4 regions of the Geobacillus sp. BK01 genome follow, and region 2 is predicted to be linked to each of the others. Evidence: riboswitches for the same ligand, from Rfam matches in the RefSeq annotation. Region 2 holds a riboswitch; each other region holds the start of a gene.

Region 1 (5,218 bases), 140 kb from region 2:
CAGCGATCGTCGCCCCCATCCCCCAGTTTTGGGTGACAAGAAAATGCTGCTCAATGGCGGTGCCGAGCGTAATGACGCGGTTGCCAGCGACAAGGCGTGTAATCATAAACAGCGACAGCGCCGGGATGAATACCGCTTGGCAGCCGGCCTTCACTCCGCCAAGCGTGAGCGGAAAGACGACGCGGCGGAACGTCGTCCAAGCCGAAGCGCCCAAATCGCGGGCGGCATCGACAAGCGATGGCGGCAGCTCCTCCAGCGCGTTGAAAATCGGCAGCACCATAAACGGAATAAAAATGTACACCGACACAAAGACAAAACTGAAATCGGTGAACAACAGCTGCCGCGGCCCGACGCCCAGCGCTTTCAACAAAGCGTTGGCCAGCCCGTACGTGCCGAACAGCCCTAAAAACGCATACACCTTCAGCAGCAAATTCACCCACATCGGCAAAATAAGCAACAACAGCCATAGCTGCTTGTGCCGCGTCTTCGTCAGCCAATAGGCGGTCGGATAGCCGATGAGCAGCGACACAAGCGTGATTAAAAACGCATACCAAAACGAATACGCCATCATTTTCAAATAAATGGGCGTCCACACGGATTTGTAGTTGGACAACGTCCAATGGCCGTCAAGATCCAAAAACGATTCATACACCAAAAAGACAATCGGGGCCACGACAAACAGCACAAGCCAAATGCCATAAGGGATTAAATACCAGTTCCGCCACGCCCGTTCCGTCATGCGTCCTCATCCTCCTTTTCGAGTCGCATGACGTGAATCGCTTCCGGTTCAAAACGAAGGCCGACCGTTTCCCCGACTTCGGCCTTTTTCGTCGAATGGACAAGCCATTCGTTGCCGTTTTCGTCATAGCCGCAAATTTCATAATGGACACCGCGGAATAAGAGCGAATCGACGCGGATGACGATCTGCCCGTCTTCCGGCGCCGCGAGCTCCAAATCTTCCGGGCGGATGACGACATCGACCGGTTCGTTTGGCGCGAAGCCGCGGTCAACACACGCAAACTGTTTGCCGGCAAATTCGACGAGGAAATCGTCGATCATGCGCCCTGACAAAATGTTCGATTCGCCAATGAAATCGGCGACGAATCGATTGACAGGCTCGTCGTAAATGTCTTTCGGCGTCCCAAACTGCTGAATTTTTCCTTTATTCAGAACAAAAATGTAATCGGACATCGCCAATGCTTCTTCTTGATCATGCGTGACAAAAATGAACGTAATCCCTAAGCGGCGCTGCAATTCACGAAGTTCATACTGCATTTCCGTGCGCAGTTTCAAATCCAAGGCTGACAGCGGTTCATCCAAGAGCAGCACCTCAGGTTCATTGACAATCGCCCGGGCAATGGCGACGCGCTGACGCTGGCCGCCGGACATTTCTTGAATGCGGCGGCGCTCATAGCCGTCTAAGTTGACAAACCGAAGCGCTTCCCTCACTTTCTCGCGAATGTCGGTTTCTTTCATCTTTTTCACGCGCAAACCAAACGCAACGTTTTCAAACACATCGAGATGAGGGAACAATGCATAGTCTTGAAAAACAGTGTTGACTTGCCGTTTGTTCGGCGGGACGTTTTGAATCGGCTTTCCGTGGAAATAAATCGTTCCTTCCGTCGGCTCGATAAACCCGGCAATCAGCCGCAAAATCGTTGTCTTCCCACAACCCGACGGTCCAAGCAGCGTATAAAACTTCCCGCGCTCCATCGCAAAACTGACATCATCCAGTACGGCTGCGCCGTCGTATTCCTTCGTCACTCGCTCGAAGCGGATGATTTCTCCGTTCACTTTCAGCCCCCCATCTTCTTGATGTTCACTATTCCTAATTAGAACATAGGAGAGTAGAAAGTGCAACGGAAAAATATGCTTTCCGCCATGTCGGCGACTAAAAAACAAAAAGCGGCTGACTATTCCGCAGAACAGCTTCCAATTTTTCCCGCAATGCGGAAAGCCGCTGTCTCATTGATCGTTTTTTCAAATTTCCTTGCTTCACCGTATTGAATAATTTCAAAAAATACATTAAATTATATAGTAATAGTCAAGACGAAATAAACAACCGCATACGGACATTCTTATCAAGAGAGGGGGAGGGACTGGCCCGGTGAACCCTCAGCAACCTGGCCGCGGCCAAGGTGCTAAATCCAGACAGGCGGACGCCTGGAAGATAAGAAGAAGAAAATAAAAAGTCTTCTTCTTATAGAAGACTTTTTTCTTTTACTACGAAGAAACGGGGGAATCGAACGTGGGATTGCTGGATGAGTTGAAACAACGCATTCTCATCGCCGACGGGGCGATGGGAACGCTGTTATATTCGCACGGCGTTGACCGTTGTTTTGAAGAATTGAATCTATCGAATCCGGACGAAATCGTCCATATTCATGAAGCGTATATCGCGGCGGGCGCCGATGTCATCCAAACGAATACATACGGCGCCAACTATGTGAAACTTGCCCGCTACGGCTTGCAAGACGATGTGCCCGCCATTAACCGCGCTGCTGTAAAGCTCGCAAAACAAGCAGCGAACGGGCGGGCGTACGTGCTCGGGACGATCGGGGGGCTTCGCACGTTAAACAAAAGCGTCGTCACGCTCGAGGAAGTGAAGCGGACGTTCCGCGAGCAGCTGTTTGTGCTGCTTGCCGAAGGGGTCGACGGCGTGCTGTTGGAGACGTATTACGATTTGGAAGAGTTGGAGACGGTGCTGGCCATCGCCCGCAAAGAGACGGACTTGCCGATTATCGCCCATGTGTCGCTTCATGAAGTCGGCGTCTTGCAAGACGGCACGCCGCTCGCCGATGCCCTTAACCGCTTAGAGGCGCTGGGAGCCGATGTCGTCGGGCTCAACTGTCGACTCGGGCCGTACCATATGCTTCGGTCGCTTGAAGAAGTGCCGCTGCCAAAGCAGGCGTTTTTATCGGCGTACCCGAACGCGAGCCTCCCGGACTACCGCGACGGCCGGCTCGTGTATGAGACGAACGCCGAATATTTCGAGGAGACGGCCAAAGCGTTCCGCAACCAGGGGGTGCGCTTGATCGGCGGGTGCTGCGGCACGACGCCGAAACATATTGAAGCGATGGCAAAAGCGCTCACCGACCGGACGCCGGTGACGGAAAAAACGGTGAAACGGCGCGCGGTGCCCGTATCGGTGCAAGCGGATCGCCCCACCCCGACTCCGCTTCCCGAGCTTGCCCGCGCGCGCCGATCGGTCATCGTTGAACTCGACCCGCCGAAAAAACTCGGCATTGACAAGTTTCTCGCCGGAGCGAAAGCGCTCCATGACGCCGGCATCGATGCGCTGACGTTGGCCGACAATTCGCTCGCCACACCGCGCATCAGCAATGTTGCGGTCGGCTCGATCGTGAAAGAACGGCTCGGTGTTCGCCCGCTCGTGCATATTACGTGCCGCGATCGCAACTTGATCGGCTTGCAGTCGCACTTAATGGGCTTGCATACGCTCGGCATCACCGATGTGCTCGCTATTACCGGCGACCCTTCGAAAATTGGTGATTTCCCAGGGGCAACGTCCGTGTACGACTTATCATCGTTCGATCTTATCCGCTTGATCAGCCAGTTTAACGAAGGACTGTCATATTCGGGCAAATCGCTCGGACAAAAAACGAATTTCTCGATCGGTGCGGCCTTCAATCCGAACGTCCGCCATTTGGATAAAGCAGTTGTGCGGATGGAGAAAAAAATCCAATGCGGCGCCCACTATTTCTTGACCCAACCGATTTACTCGGAAGAAAAAATTGTGCAGATGTACGAAGCGACGAAACATCTTGACGCTCCGATTTACGTCGGCATTATGCCGCTTACGGGCACGCGGAATGCTGAATTTTTGCATCACGAAGTGCCAGGCATCACCCTATCGGATGAGATTCGCGCCCGCATGGCTGCTTGCGGCGACGACCCGGTGCAGGCGGCACGCGAAGGGATCGCCATCGCCAAATCGCTCATTGACGCTGCCTTTGATTTGTTCAACGGCATTTACTTGATCACACCGTTTTTACGCTATGACATGACAGTCGAGCTCGTCCGCTACATTCATGAAAAAGAAGCAGCGACTAAAGAAAGGAAGGTTGTTCATGGCTAACATCACCTTAGAACAGCAGCTGCAACGAAACATTCTCGTTATTGACGGCGCGATGGGGACAATGATCCAAAGCGCCAACCTATCGGCCGCTGATTTTGGCGGCGAGGCGTATGAAGGGTGCAACGAATATTTGACACTCACCGCCCCCCACGTCATCCGCCGCATTCACGAAGCGTATTTGGAAGCGGGCGCCGATATCATTGAAACAAACACGTTTGGGGCGACACGCATTGTGCTCGATGAATACGACCTTGGACATTTGGCGTTGAAACTCAACATCGAGGCGGCCAAACTCGCGAAACAAGCGGCCGAATCGTTCTCGACCCCCGATTGGCCGCGCTTTGTCGCCGGCTCGATGGGCCCTACGACGAAAACGTTGTCGGTGACAGGCGGCGCAACGTTTGAGGAACTCGTCGCCTCCTACGAAGAACAGGCGCGCGGATTGCTTTTGGGCGGCGTCGATCTCCTGTTGCTTGAGACGTGCCAAGATACGTTGAACGTGAAAGCGGGCTTCCTCGGCATTTCCAAGGCGTTTGAAGCGGTCGGCCGTCGCGTGCCGCTCATGATTTCCGGCACGATCGAACCGATGGGCACGACGCTCGCCGGCCAGGCGATCGACGCGTTTCTCATCTCGGTGCGCCATATGAAGCCGATCGCCGTCGGTTTAAACTGCGCGACAGGTCCCGAGTTTATGACCGACCATTTGCGCACGCTCGCTTCCCTTGCCGATACAGCCGTCAGCTGCTATCCGAACGCCGGGCTGCCCGATGAGGAAGGGCATTACCATGAAACGCCGGAGATGTTAGCGGAGAAAATTCGCCGCTTTGCCGAGAAAGGATGGATCAACATTGTCGGCGGATGCTGCGGCACGACGCCCGACCATATCCGCGCCATCGCCGAAGCGGTTCGCGGCATCCCGCCGCGGGCGATCCCGTCCTCCTTCGATGTGCACGCCGTCTCCGGCATCGAGGCGCTCATCTATGAGGAAACGATGCGCCCGCTCTTTGTCGGCGAACGGACAAACGTCATCGGCTCACGCAAGTTCAAGCGCCTGATTAGTGAAGGCAAGTACGAGGAAGCGGCGGAAATCGCCCGCGCCCAAGTGAAAAACGGCGCCCATGT
Region 2 (5,218 bases):
GGTCGAGATGGCCGCCATGCCGGAGGCGAAGGCGAATCCGCGCACGCCGCCTTCTAAGGCGGCGATCGCTTCCTCAAGCGCCTCGCGCGTCGGGTTGCCGGAGCGGCTGTAGTCGTATTTGCCGAACGCGTCGAAATCAAACTGATGGAACGTGGAGGCGTGCTGGATCGGCACACTCACCGCTCCCGTTTCGCGGTCGACTTTCCATTCGTTATGGAGCAGTTTCGTTGAAAACGACCATTCCCGTTCCATCGCTCACACCTCTTTCATGTTTTTGAATGCTTGCGCCAGGTCGGCGATTAAATCATCGGCATGTTCGATGCCGACCGAAAAGCGGAGCAATCGGTTGCAGACGCCGTTTTGAATGCGGATGTCTTCCGGAATGTCGGCGTGTGTCTGCGTCGCCGGGTACGTGATGAAGCTTTCGACTCCGCCTAAGCTTTCGGCGAACGTAATGAGACGCAAGCTTTTTAAAAATCCGTTCACCCACTTCTCATCGGCAATCCGGAATGACAACATCCCGCCTCTTCCCGGATATAGGACGTCTATGACATCTTCATGTTCGCGCAAAAACGCGCTGATGCGCTTGGCGTTTTCTTCATGCTGGCGCATCCTTAGCGCCAACGTTTTCATCCCGCGGATGAGCAGCCACGAATCAAACGGCGACAACACCGCGCCGATGGCGTTATGGTACTCGGCCAACCGTTGACAAAGCTCCTCGCCCTTGGCGACAACAAGCCCGGCCAACACGTCGTTATGGCCGCCTAAGTATTTCGTCGCGCTATGGATGACGATATCGGCTCCTTCTTCAATCGGACGCTGGAGCACCGGGGTGTAAAACGTGTTATCGACGATCAACAACAGCCCGTGCCGCTTGGCGAGTTCGGCCACGGCAAGGATGTCCGCTTCCTGCATGAGCGGGTTGGTTGGCGTTTCCAAGAAAATGGCTTTCGTTTTTTCCGTTATCGTTTTTTCCACCGCACTAGGATCAGTGAAGTCAACGTAATGAAACCGAAGACCGTATTTGCGCCAGCCGCGCTCAAACAGGCGGTACGTGCCGCCGTAAAGGTCGGCCGATACGAGAAACTCGTCTCCGCTCTCAAACAAGGCGAGCACCGTCTGGATGGCCGCCATGCCGGAACTAAAGGCATAGCCTTGGTCACCGCCTTCTAGCTTGGCGATCGCCTCTTCGACGATTTTGCGCGTCGGATTGCCGGTACGGATGTAGTCAAACCCGGTCGACTCCCCGATTCCGGCATGGCGATAGGCGGTCGAAAAATAGACGGGCGGGTTGACCGTCCCGGTCACCGTTTCACTTCGGTTGCCAATTTGCGCCAACAATGTTTCCAGTTTCTCCATCTCATCTCTCTCCTTCTGCTGAAAAATTCTCTCGTGGTCAAACGGCCGACGGCCATGACGCCTAAAGCGCACCGCTGCTTGTCTCGGCAGCCGGACACCTCGGCTCCAACACGCCTCACCGGTCGGCGGAGCGGCCGCCTAAACAAAGGCAAATAAAAAAAGTCTTCTAAGAAGAAGACTTTTCCATACCCATGGTCATGCTTCTTCTTATCTTCCGAATTGAATGCTCAATTCGCTGGATTTAGCACCTGACCGGTTTCCGGCTGGTTGCTGAAGCTTCGCAGGGCCAGTTCCCTCCGCTTCTCTCGATAAGAACAGAACGTATATTTAATTTTGTTAATTTAGTGAACTACCCACTACCTACACTTCGCTTAGAGGTGAGGGCTTCAAGCGACTTGTGTGTGTTCGCCGAACGGTAAGCCACACACAAGAACCCTTTACGCTTCCCTTCGTTCCGAAGGTGTCCGTTCTCGCCATATTCGATCATATTCGTTGGCTAACGCCAACCGACATTCATCTCCCACTTTCACTTCACTTAGAAGTGGGAGACTTCTTTCGGAAAGACGTTAATTTATTAAAAAATGTAACGTATTCCGGCCGTTTTTGCAAGTCATTTTTTTGCCGCTGCCAATGTTCGGCAAATTCGCGAAAAATTCGCGCTCTCCATTAACATCTTTTCGCCAAAATATGTTACAATAACAGGTGAACTTATTGTGTTCATGGAGGATGGTCATGGCAGCCGCAGCAGGAACGATGCGTGATTATGCGCTTTACAGCGGGGAGCTTCAGGAGAAAATTGAACTGCTCGTGTATTTGCCAAGCAATTTTTCTCCGCTTCACAAATATTCTTTACTAATCGCTCAAGACGGCAAAGATTATTTTATGTACGGAAAAATCAAAACCGTCATCGAGACGCTCATGGACGAAGGAACGATCGATCGGACGGTTGTCGTCGGTATCCCGTATCGGAATGTGAACGACCGCTACGAGAAATACCACCCGGCAGGGCAAAAGCACGAGGCGTACATTCGTTTTTTAGCCCATGAACTCGTTCCGTTTTTGGATCACGAGCTGCCGACCTACCAAATCGGCAAAGGCCGGGCGCTGATCGGCGATTCGCTCGGCGGAACGGTCTCGTTGTTAGCCGGGCTGTTGTATCCGCATACATTTGGAAACATCGCCATGCAGTCCCCTTACATCGATGACTCGGTGTTGGCGCGTATCCGCGCGTTCCGCGATCCGTCGCTTCTTTCGATTTATCATTCCATCGGCGCGGAAGAAACAGCCGTGAAATCAACGGACGGCCGTGTACGCGACTTTATTACACCAAATCGTATGGCACGGGACTTATTTATGGAAAAACGGTACGCCTACACGTACCATGAGTTTGCCGGCGGCCATGCGTGGACGTATTGGCAGCCTGACGTGCCGAGGGCCGTATCCGCTCTTTTGTCGCTGTAAACCATTGAAATACAACCATCTAAGGAGGGAAATCGGGATGAAATACGGCATTGTATTATTTCCGTCAAAACGCATTCAAGACTTTGCCAACTCGTACCGGAAACGGTATGACAGCCATTACGCCCTCATTCCGCCGCACATTACGCTGAAATATCCGTTTGAGGCGGATGAGGGGCAACTGAAAGAGATGACGAAAGAGCTGCGCCGCATCGCGGCGGAAACGGAGCCGATTCCGGTTAAAGTGACGAAATTCAGCTCGTTTTACCCGACAAGCAACATCATTTATTTGAAAGTCGAGCCAAACGATGTGCTTGAGCGCCTCCATCAGCATCTGCACAGCGGCTTGTTTGCCGGAAAGCCGGAGTTTGTGTTCGTGCCGCACATTACAATCGGCCGCGATTTGCCGGGTGCGGAATATGCCGATGTTTACAGCCAGCTGAAGCTGCAAAACGTCCATTTTGAAGAGACGATCGACCGGTTCCACCTTCTTTACCAGCTTGAGAACGGGTCATGGACCGTCTATGAAACGTTTGTCGTCGGAGGAAAGGAAACGGTATAACATGAACATCGCCATTGGAACAACAAAAGATCGCCCCTTGTATGAGGACGCTTTGCATGTCCGCCGGCTCGTATTTATTGAGGAGCAAAATGTGCCGGAAGAGGAAGAAATTGATGCATTTGAACAAGAATCATCCCATCTCGTCTTGTATGATGGCGAAAAACCAGTTGCGGCCGGACGGCTTCGCTTGATCGGCGAAAGCATCGGCAAAGCGGAGCGCATCTGCGTTTTGCCGTCTTACCGCGGCCGCGGCGCCGGCCGGATGGTGATGGAAGCGTTGGAGCGGCTCGCGAAAACAAAAGGGGCAAAAAAAGTGAAACTGAACGCCCAAACACACGCCGAACCGTTTTATGAAAAGCTCGGCTACGAGACGGTATCCGGGGTGTTTATGGATGCCGGCATTCCACACGTCACGATGGTGAAATCGCTCGAATAAAAGGGAGCTTGCGCGCGCACAGCTCCCTTTTGCTTATTTTTTATTGTTCAGCATATTGGCGATCGTATTAAAATCAATTTGTTTGCCGCTATGGACGATCGTTTTGACGATCTGGTCTTCGAGTTCTTTCGGCACTTTTCGGTTGGCGATTTGCGCCACCCGCTTCACCACTTGGCGCACCGTTTTTTCATCGTTGAAATTGGCGTTTTGCAGCGAGTTGGCAAGCTCGAAAATGTCTTTCATGTTCACGCCTGTTTTTTTCTCAATGTTTTTAAAAAATTGCTGATCCATTTTTCTGCCTCCTTCTCCCTGTATATCGTATGACGCCTCCCTAAGAAGGTGCATCAAAGGGGAAAGAAAAAATACGAGCCGCTCCGCAGCGCCGAAACGGCCCGTATACGATTCGTTTTTTCCGTTAGCCGACAAATGCCGCGCCGACAATAATTAACAAGATGAACAAAACAACAATCAGCACAAAGCCACCGCCATAGCCAAAGCCGCCATAGCCGTAGCCATAGTACGGAAATCCGTAGCCGCAGAAGCCCATCCTCGTGCACCTCCTTCTCCGTTTACTGTATCGTATTCACCGGTCTGAAGCGACGTATGGGCGCACGCGTCATTTTGTCAACCAAATAGGCGGAACAGCTCGGCAAACTCCTTTTCCTTTTTCGTAAACCACTGCTCGATATAGCCTAAATTGCCTTGCACGCTTTTTAAAAACCCGTTGTTGAGTTTTTCGATTTCTTGCAGCTGTTTGTTGAAATCATTCCCCCATTGTTCAAACAAACGAATGAACTGCTCATGTCCTTCTTTTCTTGATGCAACCCACGCTTCGAGCGCTTTTTCCAGCTCTTTGCTCACACCTTTCCCCCCTTTCTTTCTGTTGTATGCAAAACCGGTGTCCGAAGGTGAAGGCGTTATCGTTCTTTTTTTCCTGCACCATATGGTAAAGTAAAGATGAACGATAACATGAAATGGGGGAAAAAGGCATGCAAAACATCGAAACGAACGATCAGTTCACGGCGGCCATTTCTGGCAGCAAACCGGCTGTCGTCAAATTTTACACAACTTGGTGTCCTGACTGTGTACGCTTGAATATGTTCATCGATGACATCATCCGCGATTACGGGCAATACGACTGGTTTGAGATCGACCGTGATCACTTTCCGGAACTTGGCGAGAAATACCAAGTGCTCGGCATCCCAAGCCTTCTTGTGTTCCAAAACGGAGAAAAAATCGCCCATCTGCATAGCGCCAACGCGAAAACGCCGGAAGAAGTGCGCGCCTTTTTGCAGTCGCTGCCTTCTTAGCCGCCTCTTCCCGGTCCATTTTGGAGCGGACACTCCCCGGGCGGCATGAATGCAGTCATTTTCGGATCATTGTTTTTTCCGTCTATACGGTCA
Region 3 (5,218 bases), on a different contig from region 2:
GTTTGTTTTGCCATGCGAGTGTCTATTGGATCGCCGCCCGCGATCGAAAGGCGGTGTTTCGCTTTGCCGCACAACAGAGCGCCGTTGGCCAGGCGATATTGGCGGCACAAGGCGCGGCGGGAGGGGATAGCGTCATCCTTGTTGCGAACGGCCGCTCCTATGTGAAATCGGATGCCATCTTGCGCATCGGCCGCCGCCTTTCGCGGCCGTGGAGCTGGTTGGCAGCGGCCGGATTTCTCATTCCCCGGCCGCTGCGCGACGGCGTGTATCACCAGATTGCGAAACGCCGCCATCGCCTGATCCGAAAGCGTAGTCATTGCCGGCTGCCGCCTCCTGAGCTGCGATCTCGCTTTCTTGATGAATGGCCATGGTGAAGAAGGAAAATACGCCCGTTTGTCGTATTGAAAAGGGAACGAAACGAGGGAGGGGAAATGGGGAGGGCAAACGGAACAACACGGTGGCTTGATGATTGCACACCTCGGGCGCTTGAGCATTTTGCCGATGAATTGATGGCTATGGCTGAGCAAAGTGCGGATGAGACTCGGTGCCGATTTTACGAAGGGATGGGGGTGGCGGCGAAACTCATCGCGCTCCGGTGGGAAGGAAAATGCGCCTATATTGATGATCAGCTGCTTGATAATGTATACGAGGCGTTGACTGTCCTTACAAACGATAAACAAAAAGCCGAGCACGGACTGGCGGAATGAATACGGCGGCTCGCTCAGCAAAAAGCCGATGTAATTGTACAGCATCACAAACCCGCCGAAAAAGAGCGATATGCTTGCTTTCAGATATATGCTGCTTCCTTTTTCGATGTATGTCAAGGTCGGTCGCCTCTTTTTTTCGAATGAACGGGGACTGAACATTTCTGCTTTCTACTATACTGCTTTTTCCGATTGATCGTCTACAAAAAGAAACATCCGCCGCCCGCAAGGCGGCAGATGTTGGTTAGTTTTGTCGTTCGAGCATCCATTTTGGCTTGCCGAAGCCTTGAAACTCTTTGTCGATAACGGCCTCAAATTCTTTTGATTCGACCGCTTCTTTAATGTCTTTAACGAACGGTTCGTTCAAATCTTTTGTGTTGACAACAATGCGATTCCGGTAGTCATCCGGCATGTTTTCCAACGCTAAGGCACTAGTTAAATCCATTTTCGCCGCTAAGGCGAAGTTGCCAGGGACGGCGGCCAAATCCACGCCTTCGACTGTGCGCGGCAGCTGGCCGGCTTCAATTGGCTTGAATTGGAGATGTTTCACATTTTCCTTGACATCTTTTTCTGACACAGTGAGCGGGTTTGCTGACGGATCAAGCTGAATTAAGCCATGGTCTTGCAAAATTAGCAACGCCCGCGCCAAGTTGGTCGGGTCGTTCGGGATGGCGATTTCGCTCCCGTCTGCCACGTCATCAAGCGATTTGAATTTGTTCGAGTAAATGCCCATCGGGGCGGTCGGCACAACGATGACCTCTGAAAGATCTAAGTTGTGTTCTTTTGCGAAGTTTTCCATATAAATTTTATGTTGGAATAAATTCGCATCCAAATCGCCGTTGGCTAAAGCCAAGTTCGGTTGAATGTAATCGCTGAACTCAACGACTTTGACTTTGTATCCTTTTTTTTCCAAAAGTGGTTTGATGGCTTTGTTGACCATGTCGCTGTACGGACCGGACGTCGCCCCGATCGTCAATTCTTTTTTCTCTTTCGAGTCGGCGCCGCTTGAGGCGGAGTTGCTGTTGCCGCAGGCGGCAAGAGCGCCGAATACAAGAAGCAATGCGAGTACTGTCAACCATTTTTTCATTATGAAGCCCCCTTATGCGAGTGAGTTTTATGGCAAGCGGCCTATCGCTTGTCAACAAGACGGGCGATGCGGTCGCCGGCAAACTGAATGATTTGAACAAGACAGATTAAAATGACAATGGTGGTGATCATGACGGTATTGTCATAGCGGTAGTAGCCAAAGCGAATGGCTAAATCACCGACGCCACCGCCGCCGACAATCCCGGCCATCGCCGAATAGCCGACCAAACTGATCGTTGTAATCGTAATTCCTTGCACAATGCCCGGCCGGGCTTCAGGGAGCAGCACATCTTTAATGATCATCCACGGTGTGGCGCCAACCGCCACCGCTGCCTCAATGACTCCTTTTTCAATTTCGCGCAGCGAAGTTTCCACGATCCGGGCAAAAAACGGAATGGCGGCTACTGACAACGACACGGAGGCGGCTGTCGGCCCGATCGTTGTTCCGGTGATCAGCTTTGTGAGCGGCAAGAGGCCGACAAGCAAAATGATAAATGGAATCGACCGAACCATGTTGACGAGAAAGCCGAGAACGGATTTCAAAACGGCATGTTCCAAAAATAAGCCGCGGTCGGTGACAAAGAGCAAAACGCCGAGCGGCAGCCCGACAATGATCGCGACGAACAAGGAAATGGCGACCATATAAATGGTTTCAAAAAACGCCTTATTCAGCTCCGGAAGCAAGCCTGCCAATGTATCAAGCAGCATAAGCAATCACCTCCAATCCGTTCGTCCGTTTGGCGATATAATCCATCGCCCGTTTGATTTCGTCCGCTTCCCCGATCAGTTCCATCACAAAAATGCCAAGCGGTTTGTCTTGAATGTACTCAATTTTGGCATGCAAAATATTTCCTTTTACTTTACACTGTTGCAACATATCGGAAACGATCGTTTCCGTTGCGCTCTCCCCTTGAAACTGGATTTTCACAATCGTTCCCGTATGCTTTTTCCATAAATGCTCAGGCAAGTCAACATGCAAGACGCTATGGATAAACGATTTTGTCAATTCCTCTTTCGGATTGGTAAACAGGTCGTAAACGGTACCGAGTTCAATTACGTTGCCGTTTTGCATGACGGCAACGCGGTCGCATATATGTTTGACCACTTCCATTTCGTGGGTGATCAAGACGATCGTAATGCCGAGCTCGCGGTTAATTTTTTTCAACAGTTCCAAGATGGACTTCGTGGTGCTCGGATCAAGTGCTGATGTCGCCTCATCGCACAAGAGGACGGTCGGATTGTTGGCAAGCGCCCGGGCGATGCCGACGCGCTGTTTTTGCCCGCCGCTCAGCTGTGCCGGGTAAGCGTCCCGCTTATCCGCCAGACCGACCATATCGAGCAATTCATTCACCCGCTTTTCAATTTCTGCCTTCGGTTTTTTTGCCGCCTTTAAGGCAAAAGCGACGTTTTCAAACACTGTTTTCGAGCTGACTAATGAAAAGTGTTGGAAAATCATGCCGATTTTCTGGCGCGCCTGCCGCAATTCCCGACTGTCGAGCGCCGTGATATCGGTGCCGTCGATGAGAACCCGTCCGGATGTCGGCCGTTCCAACGCATTTAGGCAGCGCAACAGCGTGCTTTTTCCGGCGCCGCTGTAGCCGATAATGCCAAAAATTTCGCCATCGCGAATCGTAAGCGACACGTTATCGACTGCGACAACTTGTTTTCTTTTCATCGAGTAAATTTTCGTCACGTTTTTGATCTCGATCATGTTTGTTCTTCCCCCCCGCCTGCCGGTTGCGGCTTTTTGACAAACAAAAATGCCCCTTTCATTCAGAAAGAGGCATCGGTATGTAAACTGCCGACTTATCTTTCAGAATGAAAGCCATTCTGCAGGAATTGGCACCGTTCCCTCAAGGGGAGGTTGCCGGACGTCATCGGGCCTGTTCCCTCGGTCACTCTCGATAAGCGGTTTGCTGTATGCAATTTTTACAAGATTCATCATAATGCGGCGGCCGTTTGTTGTCAACATATATTTTTTGGAGCAATGTTTGAGGAAGCGTTTCCACTGTTGTGTTTCTAGAGAAATCGTTTTGCTCGTCTTTCGTTTGGAAAAATTGTACAATGCCTGTAGGAAGAAACAATAGGAAAGGGGCAACGCATATGATTCCGATCGTAACGGCCGAGGAAATGTACGCCATTGACCGGGAAGTGGAGGAACGGATCGGCATTAGCGCCGACTCGCTGATGGAAAACGCCGGGCAGGCGCTGTTTCGGGTGCTGAAGGAGCGGATTCCGCGCGCCGCCAAGGTCGCGGTGCTCGCCGGCACGGGCAACAACGGCGGGGATGGGATTGTCATCGCCCGCATGTTGAAAAGTTACGGTTATGAAGCAGATTTATGGCTCGTTCCGCCAATGGAAAAGGTGAAAGGGGCGGCGCGCACGGCACTTCAGGTGTACGAGCGATCCGGTTATTCGTGGGTCGCCTACGAAGGAAAAGAGCGGGAGTTGGCGGCGCTTTTGCCGCATTATGATGTCATCATCGACGCCCTGCTTGGCATTGGCGTCAAGGGGGACGTGCGTCCGCCATATAAAGAAATCATCGAGCAAGTGAACCGTTCGTCGGCGGTTGTCTATGCGATCGACGTGCCGAGTGGGGTGCCGGCAGACGGAGGGGAAGCCGGCACGGCGGTCCGCGCCGATGTGACGCTGACGGTGCACTGTCCGAAGCTCGGGGCGTACACGTTCCCGGCGGCCGATTATTACGGAGAGCTCACCGTCGTGGAGATCGGCATTCCGCCGGCGGCGGTGCAGGCGAAGGCGGCCGCCCGGTTTGTATGGGAAATGCGCGATGTCATAGGGACGATGCCGAAGCGCCAGCGGGCGTCGCATAAAGGAACGTACGGCAAGCTGCTTGTCGTCGGCGGATCCAAGGCGATGACCGGCGCGGTGACGCTCGCTGCGAAGGCAGCGCTTCGCAGCGGGGCGGGGCTGGTGACGATGGCTGTTCCGGAAACGGTGTATGAGGCGGTCGCCAACCGCGTGCCGGAAGCGATGTGTAGGCCATGGCCGGCCGAGGGCGGCGCGTTTGCCGGCGCGGCCGATTGGGACGGCCTTGAGATCGATGCGATCGCTGTCGGCCCAGGGATGGGCCGGACGGAAGGGGTTCGCCGCTTGGTCAATGAGCTTGTGCGCCAGCCGGTGCCGCTTGTCATCGACGCCGATGCCTTGTTTTTCTGGGGCGATTATGCCGAGTTCGTGCGCGGGCGGAGCGCGCCGACTGTGATCACACCGCATCCGGGGGAAATGGCGCGCCTCCTTCGCCGCCCGGTCAGCGAGGTGGAACGCGACCGGTTTGGCGTGTCGAAGCGGTTGGCGATGGAATACGGCGTATATGTCGTCTTGAAAGGGCCGTACACGATCGTGACGGCGCCGGACGGGGCGCAATATGTGAACGCGACCGGCAATCCGGCCTTGGCGAAAGGCGG
Region 4 (5,218 bases), on a different contig from region 2:
GCGGCGGAAATGAAGGAGCGCCTCCATGCAGAAGGCGGCGGCTAACGCCACCGTTTTTCCTCCTTCATCCAACCGCGGATTGACTTCGCAAAGATCGATGCTTATCGTTTTCGGATGGGAAACGATGCGGCGGATGAGGGCGCGCGCCAAAGCCGGAGAGAGCCCAAACGGCGACGGCGCGCTCACCCCCGGCGCGGCCGCCGCGCTGATGGCGTCCATGCAAATGGTGAGCATCACCGCATCGTGCTTTGCGGCAAACTCCTCGATCTGTTCATAAGCAGCGCCAATGCCCGCGGTCAGCTCGTCCTCGAGCATGTACCGGCAGCCGTACGCTTCGGCATCCGCAAACAGCGCCGCGGTGTTGCCGAGCCGCTGAATGCCGAGGCAAAAATAACCGGCCCGTTCGTCTTGATCCAATATTTGCCGAAACATCGTCCCGGATGTCGGACCGTCATCGTACGGCCGCAAGTCGAAATGAGCGTCAATGTTGATGATGCCGATCGTTCGCTCGCGGCCCAGCGCCTTGCGGACGCCCAAGTAATGGCCGTACGCCGTCTCATGGCCGCCGCCGATCACGATGGGCGCCATGTTGTTTTGCAGCAGGCGGGCGACCGCTTCACCAAGTTCCGCCTGGCTTTGTTCGAGCTGTTCCTCAACATAAACGACATCGCCCGCATCGTAAGCTTCGACCCCTTCCGGAAGGTGCCAAGGCAGCCGGGCGAGCGCCGCTTTGACGGCGGCGGGCGCCTCTTTCGCCCCTTGGCGTCCTTGGTTGCGGCGCACGCCTTCGTCGCAGGCAAACCCGATGAAGGCCGCCGCCCGTTCCGCGGGCGCCAATGGCTGTGACAAATCAAGCAAGCGAATGCGCTGATGAAGACGAAACGCCCGCTCGTCCTTCACGCTGTCGATCCGTCCGGTCCAGCGGCTTTCCTCCGGCTGTTGATACATCCGACCATCCCCTTTCCGTTGTCAGCTGCTTGTTTCTTTCGCCGCCGCTTTGCCGTTCTCCTTCCCGCACATGCGAAAAGAGGAAATCGCTGCCGTTTGGCGAATAAAAAACATGATTGACAACAGAAGGGGTGTTCGCGATGAAGCCATTGACCAACTTACATGACGTTATCGCCGGGCAAAGCGCGCCGCCGCCATGCGATGAGGCGCTTGGCGTCCGCTTGACAGAAGCCCGGGACGGCTATGCGAAAGGAGTATGGACAATCCGCGAATCGCTGCTTAACGGCAACGGGGTTATTATGGGCGGGTTTGTCGGGGCGGCGGCGGACGCTCTAATGGCGTATGCGGTGACCACTTTGCTTCGCGATGACCAACTGCTCGCCTCCATCAACTTGCAGACGACATTTCACCGCCCGGCAGCAGTGGGGGAAGCTGAAATCGAAGCAAGAGTGGAAAAGTTCGGGAAAACCATCGCCTATGTGACTGCTGTCGTCCGGCAAAACGGCAAAGAAGTAGCGAGCGCTACATCGTCGGTGCTCGTCATGGACAAACCGTGACGCGACGGGTCGCCTCCTAAACTCAAGACGAAACAGCAGCGAAGTGAGGACGAGAGGACATCGGCGGCCAAACGCCGGAGAAAGCGCTGTTAAACACAGCAGCTCTCCGGCGCTTTTCGTTGCTGGATCAAGCGCGGACAAATGTTTTCGGCATGACGACCGCTATGACTTGCCCGCTGGCGCATCGTTCGCCGTTGGCGAACACTTCGGTGTCCACTTGCCATTTTTTCGGATGAATCTCCGTCACCGTTCCGACGGCGACAAGCGGCACGCCATGCGGCGTCGGCTTGACAAAGTCAACATGAAGCGACGCGGTGACGAAACGCGGCGGCGTTTCCCCGCTTCCCGGCTCATGGCCGTTTTTCCGATGCAAGGCCAGCGCCGCGGAACCGGTGCCGTGGCAGTCGATGAGCGAGGCGATCAGCCCGCCGTACACAAACCCGGGAATCGCCGTATGTTCCGGGCGCGGCGTATAGACGGTCACCGTTTTGTCCCCGTCCCAGCCGGTGCGGAAATGATGGCCTTGCTCATTCAGCCGTCCGCAGCCGTAGCACCAGGCGAATTCATCCGGGTAGTCGTCTTGAATGGCGCGAATGACTTGCGGCTCCATCTGTTCTCCTCCTCTCCCCCTTTATATATACGCGATGCACCGCTCCTTTTCCTTCTTCCACGGCTAAACCGCGCCGCCGCGACAAAAGGCGGCCATCGGCATGGCCGCCTTCCCTTCCGTTCATTGTCCTGGCTCGTAAAATTCGATCCATTCGCCGTCCGGACCGAGGAAAAATAAATATTTCGCCCCGTTCGGGAGCTCGGTAATATCTTCCCATACAAGCGACACATCAAGCGATTGAAGCCGTTCTTTTTCCTGCTCAATGCCTTCCACCGTAAACGCTACATGGTGCACTTTTCCTTCGGTTGGCAAGTTTGGGTTGTACCCTTCGATCAGTTCGACGATGATCGAACCATCGATTCCTAAAAACGCCAGTTTCATCGTCCCGTTCGTATGGATCATTTCGCTTAACAGCTCAAGGCCGACGACGTTTTGGTAAAATGCCTTTGATGCCTCGATGTCTTTGACTTGAATGCCGACATGTTCAAATTTTTTCACTGCCATCTGTTGCTTCTCCCTTTCTGTCATGAAGTGAAAAACACCGCCTGCAAGTACGGCGTCCATTGCATCGGCCGAATCCCTTTTTTCGCAAGTTCGGTCCATATGTAGCGGTCAAGGGCGTACGGACCGGCTGCCCTCCATTCGTCTGCCTCATCGACGGTCAGCAGAACAGAAAACGCCGTTCCGCGTACCTCCCCATACAAATGAATATACTTCCCCCCGCGGTCGACATGCGCCACCGCCTGCGGATCAAGCCGGATGAGTTCCGCCTGCACACAGCGCATGACATGAACAGCAAACGCCGCAGCTGGCAAATGCGCCGCCATGCAGTCGCGAAGCGAATATCGTTCCGCCACTGCTTTCCCTCACCTCCCATCCATAAAAAACCCCCTTTCGCCTCGGAATGACGCGAAAGGGGGAAGCCGTTCTTATCATCCAAAGCGAAACCGCTTTGCGGGTGTTAGCACCTTGCCAGCGGCAGGTTGCTGTGGGGTCATCAAGCCCGTTCTCTCGCCCACTCTTGATAAGACGTATGTAATTTACTTCTTATGTTACCACAAGTGGACAAAAGCGACAACGTTTTTGTTTGTTTTGTCTATTTAGGCTTCCCTGCGGCATTGCCTGCCTGATATTCAAACATAAATAAAACGGCATGTCGTTTCATTTCTTAACTGTCATTGCGTTTAAGTTCTCATTGAATATTTAGCACATAGTTTTATAAGATAATTTTATATTCCGTTCTCTCTTCAAAAGCCGCTCACTGACAGATCGAAGTGGGCTAGTGTCTGCACTGGAGTTCATTTCCACCGCCGAACAGTCAGCCGCCCTCCCGTTTTCCACCATAAAAAAACGGACACCCTTGCTGAGGGCATCCGTTTTCTCGTTGTTATTTAAACGCCATCGCCGCCTGCACCGCTTTTTTCCAACCTTCATAGAGCGCCGTCCGCTTGTCGTCCGCCATCTTCGGCTCAAAGCAGCGCTCAAGCTGCCACTGAACGGCAATATCCTCACGGCTATCCCAGTAGCCGACGGCCAGCCCTGCCAAATACGCTGCCCCAAGCGCGGTCGTTTCATTCACAACCGGCCGCTCCACGGGCACGGCCAGCAAATCGCTCTGGAACTGCATAAGAAAGTTGTTTCTCACCGCCCCACCGTCGACGCGCAACGTCGTCAGCGAGATGCCGGAATCGGCTTCCATAGCGGCAAGCACATCTTTCGTCTGATACGCGAGCGATTCCAACGTCGCGCGGATGAAATGCTCCTTCGTCGTGCCGCGCGTAAGGCCGAACACCGCGCCGCGCACATCGCTGTCCCAATACGGCGTGCCAAGCCCGACGAATGCCGGGACGACATACACCCCGTCGGTCGATTCCACTTTGTCGGCGTACGCCTCGCTGTCCGCTGCGGTTTTGATCATCCGCAAGCCGTCGCGCAACCATTGAATGGCCGAACCGGCAACGAAAATGCTGCCTTCAAGCGCATACTCGACTTTGCCGTCGATGCCCCAGGCGATCGTGGTGAGCAGCCCGTGTTTCGACTTAACCGCTTTTTCTCCGGTGTTCATGAGCATAAAGCAGCCGGTGCCGTACGTGTTTTTCGCCATTCCTTCCCGAAAGCACGCCTGCCCGAACAACGCCGCCTGTTGGTCGCCCGCCGCCCCGGCGATCGGCACCTCGACGCCGAAGAAATGGTGCGGAACGGTTTTGGCGTACACTTCCGACGATGGACGCACCTCGGGAAGCATCGCCTTCGGTACGCCTAGGATGCTAAGCAGTTCGTCATCCCACTCGAGCGTATGAATGTTAAACATCAACGTGCGCGACGCGTTCGAGTAGTCGGTCACATGGACGCGGCCGCCGGACAGCTTCCAAATGAGCCACGTGTCGATCGTGCCAAAGAGCAGTTCGCCCCGCTCCGCCCGTTCGCGCGCTCCGTCGACATGGTCCAAAATCCATTTCACTTTCGTTCCGGAAAAGTAGGCGTCAATGAGCAATCCCGTTTTGTCGCGAAACAGCGGATCATATCCTTTCGCTTTCAACTCCTCGCAAATATCGGCCGTCTGCCGCGACTGCCAGACGATGGCGTTGTAAATCGGGTTGCCGCTCTCTTTCTCCCAGACGACCGTCGTTTCCCGCTGGTTCGTAATCCCGATCCCTGCCACTTGTTCCGGCTTCACTTGCGCTTCGGACAAGACGCTCGCAATGACGGCAAGCACCGAGCCCCAAATTTCATTGGCATTGTGCTCGACCCAGCCGGGCTGCGGGAAATATTGCGTAAACTCTTTTTGAGCGATATGGACGATTTCGCCTTTTTTGTTGAACAAAATGGCGCGCGAGCTCGTTGTGCCTTGGTCGATGGCCAAAATATATTGATCCGTCATCCCCATTCTCCTCTCCTGCTCAATTGTTTTCGTTCAATGGCTTCACTTCAAACGACACGTTCCCTGTCAGGCTGAACGGCGGTCCGCCGCAGCCGTTCCCGCCTCTTTTCCTTTCAACACACCCGCCGCCGCCAATACGGCCGCCGCAGCCATGAGCACACCCCATAGCGCCGGGCTTGTCTTGCCTAAAAACAACAGCTTATACACTAAGCTGCCCATTGC

The links. Region 2 has a riboswitch for S-adenosylmethionine ahead of ACTVDO_RS04270 (methionine biosynthesis PLP-dependent protein). Riboswitches for the same ligand answer to the same signal wherever they lie in the genome.
Region 1: linked by a shared signal. The riboswitch ahead of ACTVDO_RS05040 (bifunctional homocysteine S-methyltransferase/methylenetetrahydrofolate reductase) and the one ahead of ACTVDO_RS04270 (methionine biosynthesis PLP-dependent protein) in region 2 are both predicted to bind S-adenosylmethionine.
Region 3: linked by a shared signal. The riboswitch ahead of ACTVDO_RS08630 (methionine ABC transporter ATP-binding protein) and the one ahead of ACTVDO_RS04270 (methionine biosynthesis PLP-dependent protein) in region 2 are both predicted to bind S-adenosylmethionine.
Region 4: linked by a shared signal. The riboswitch ahead of ACTVDO_RS08050 (hypothetical protein) and the one ahead of ACTVDO_RS04270 (methionine biosynthesis PLP-dependent protein) in region 2 are both predicted to bind S-adenosylmethionine.

Annotation. Positions count from the first base shown of each region.
Region 1 is NZ_JBQPTH010000003.1:173,513-178,730, forward strand. It holds gene ACTVDO_RS05030 (ABC transporter permease) at 1-739, opposite strand, end outside; gene ACTVDO_RS05035 (ABC transporter ATP-binding protein) at 736-1,794, opposite strand; SAM riboswitch class I at 2,076-2,177, shown strand; gene ACTVDO_RS05040 (bifunctional homocysteine S-methyltransferase/methylenetetrahydrofolate reductase) at 2,249-4,096, shown strand; gene metH (methionine synthase) at 4,089-5,218, shown strand, end outside.
Region 2 is NZ_JBQPTH010000003.1:31,804-37,021, forward strand. It holds gene metC (cystathionine beta-lyase) at 1-252, opposite strand, end outside; gene ACTVDO_RS04270 (methionine biosynthesis PLP-dependent protein) at 256-1,359, opposite strand; SAM riboswitch class I at 1,564-1,674, opposite strand; gene ACTVDO_RS04275 (alpha/beta hydrolase) at 2,092-2,820, shown strand; gene ACTVDO_RS04280 (YjcG family protein) at 2,858-3,379, shown strand; gene ACTVDO_RS04285 (GNAT family N-acetyltransferase) at 3,381-3,815, shown strand; gene ACTVDO_RS04290 (stage VI sporulation protein F) at 3,849-4,106, opposite strand; gene ACTVDO_RS04295 (YjcZ family sporulation protein) at 4,231-4,362, opposite strand; gene ACTVDO_RS04300 (hypothetical protein) at 4,440-4,676, opposite strand; gene ACTVDO_RS04305 (thioredoxin family protein) at 4,805-5,125, shown strand.
Region 3 is NZ_JBQPTH010000006.1:79,866-85,083, reverse strand. It holds gene ACTVDO_RS08650 (thiol-disulfide oxidoreductase DCC family protein) at 1-374, shown strand, start outside; partial or broken gene ACTVDO_RS08645 (hypothetical protein) at 432-677, shown strand; gene ACTVDO_RS08640 (MetQ/NlpA family ABC transporter substrate-binding protein) at 949-1,791, opposite strand; gene ACTVDO_RS08635 (methionine ABC transporter permease) at 1,833-2,498, opposite strand; gene ACTVDO_RS08630 (methionine ABC transporter ATP-binding protein) at 2,488-3,501, opposite strand; SAM riboswitch class I at 3,594-3,701, opposite strand; gene ACTVDO_RS08625 (bifunctional ADP-dependent NAD(P)H-hydrate dehydratase/NAD(P)H-hydrate epimerase) at 3,894-5,218, shown strand, end outside.
Region 4 is NZ_JBQPTH010000005.1:196,052-201,269, reverse strand. It holds gene hutG (formimidoylglutamase) at 1-948, opposite strand, end outside; gene ACTVDO_RS08065 (PaaI family thioesterase) at 1,089-1,505, shown strand; gene ACTVDO_RS08060 (PaaI family thioesterase) at 1,633-2,115, opposite strand; gene ACTVDO_RS08055 (VOC family protein) at 2,236-2,619, opposite strand; gene ACTVDO_RS08050 (hypothetical protein) at 2,640-2,972, opposite strand; SAM riboswitch class I at 3,042-3,146, opposite strand; gene glpK (glycerol kinase GlpK) at 3,503-4,996, opposite strand; gene ACTVDO_RS08040 (MIP/aquaporin family protein) at 5,063-5,218, opposite strand, start outside.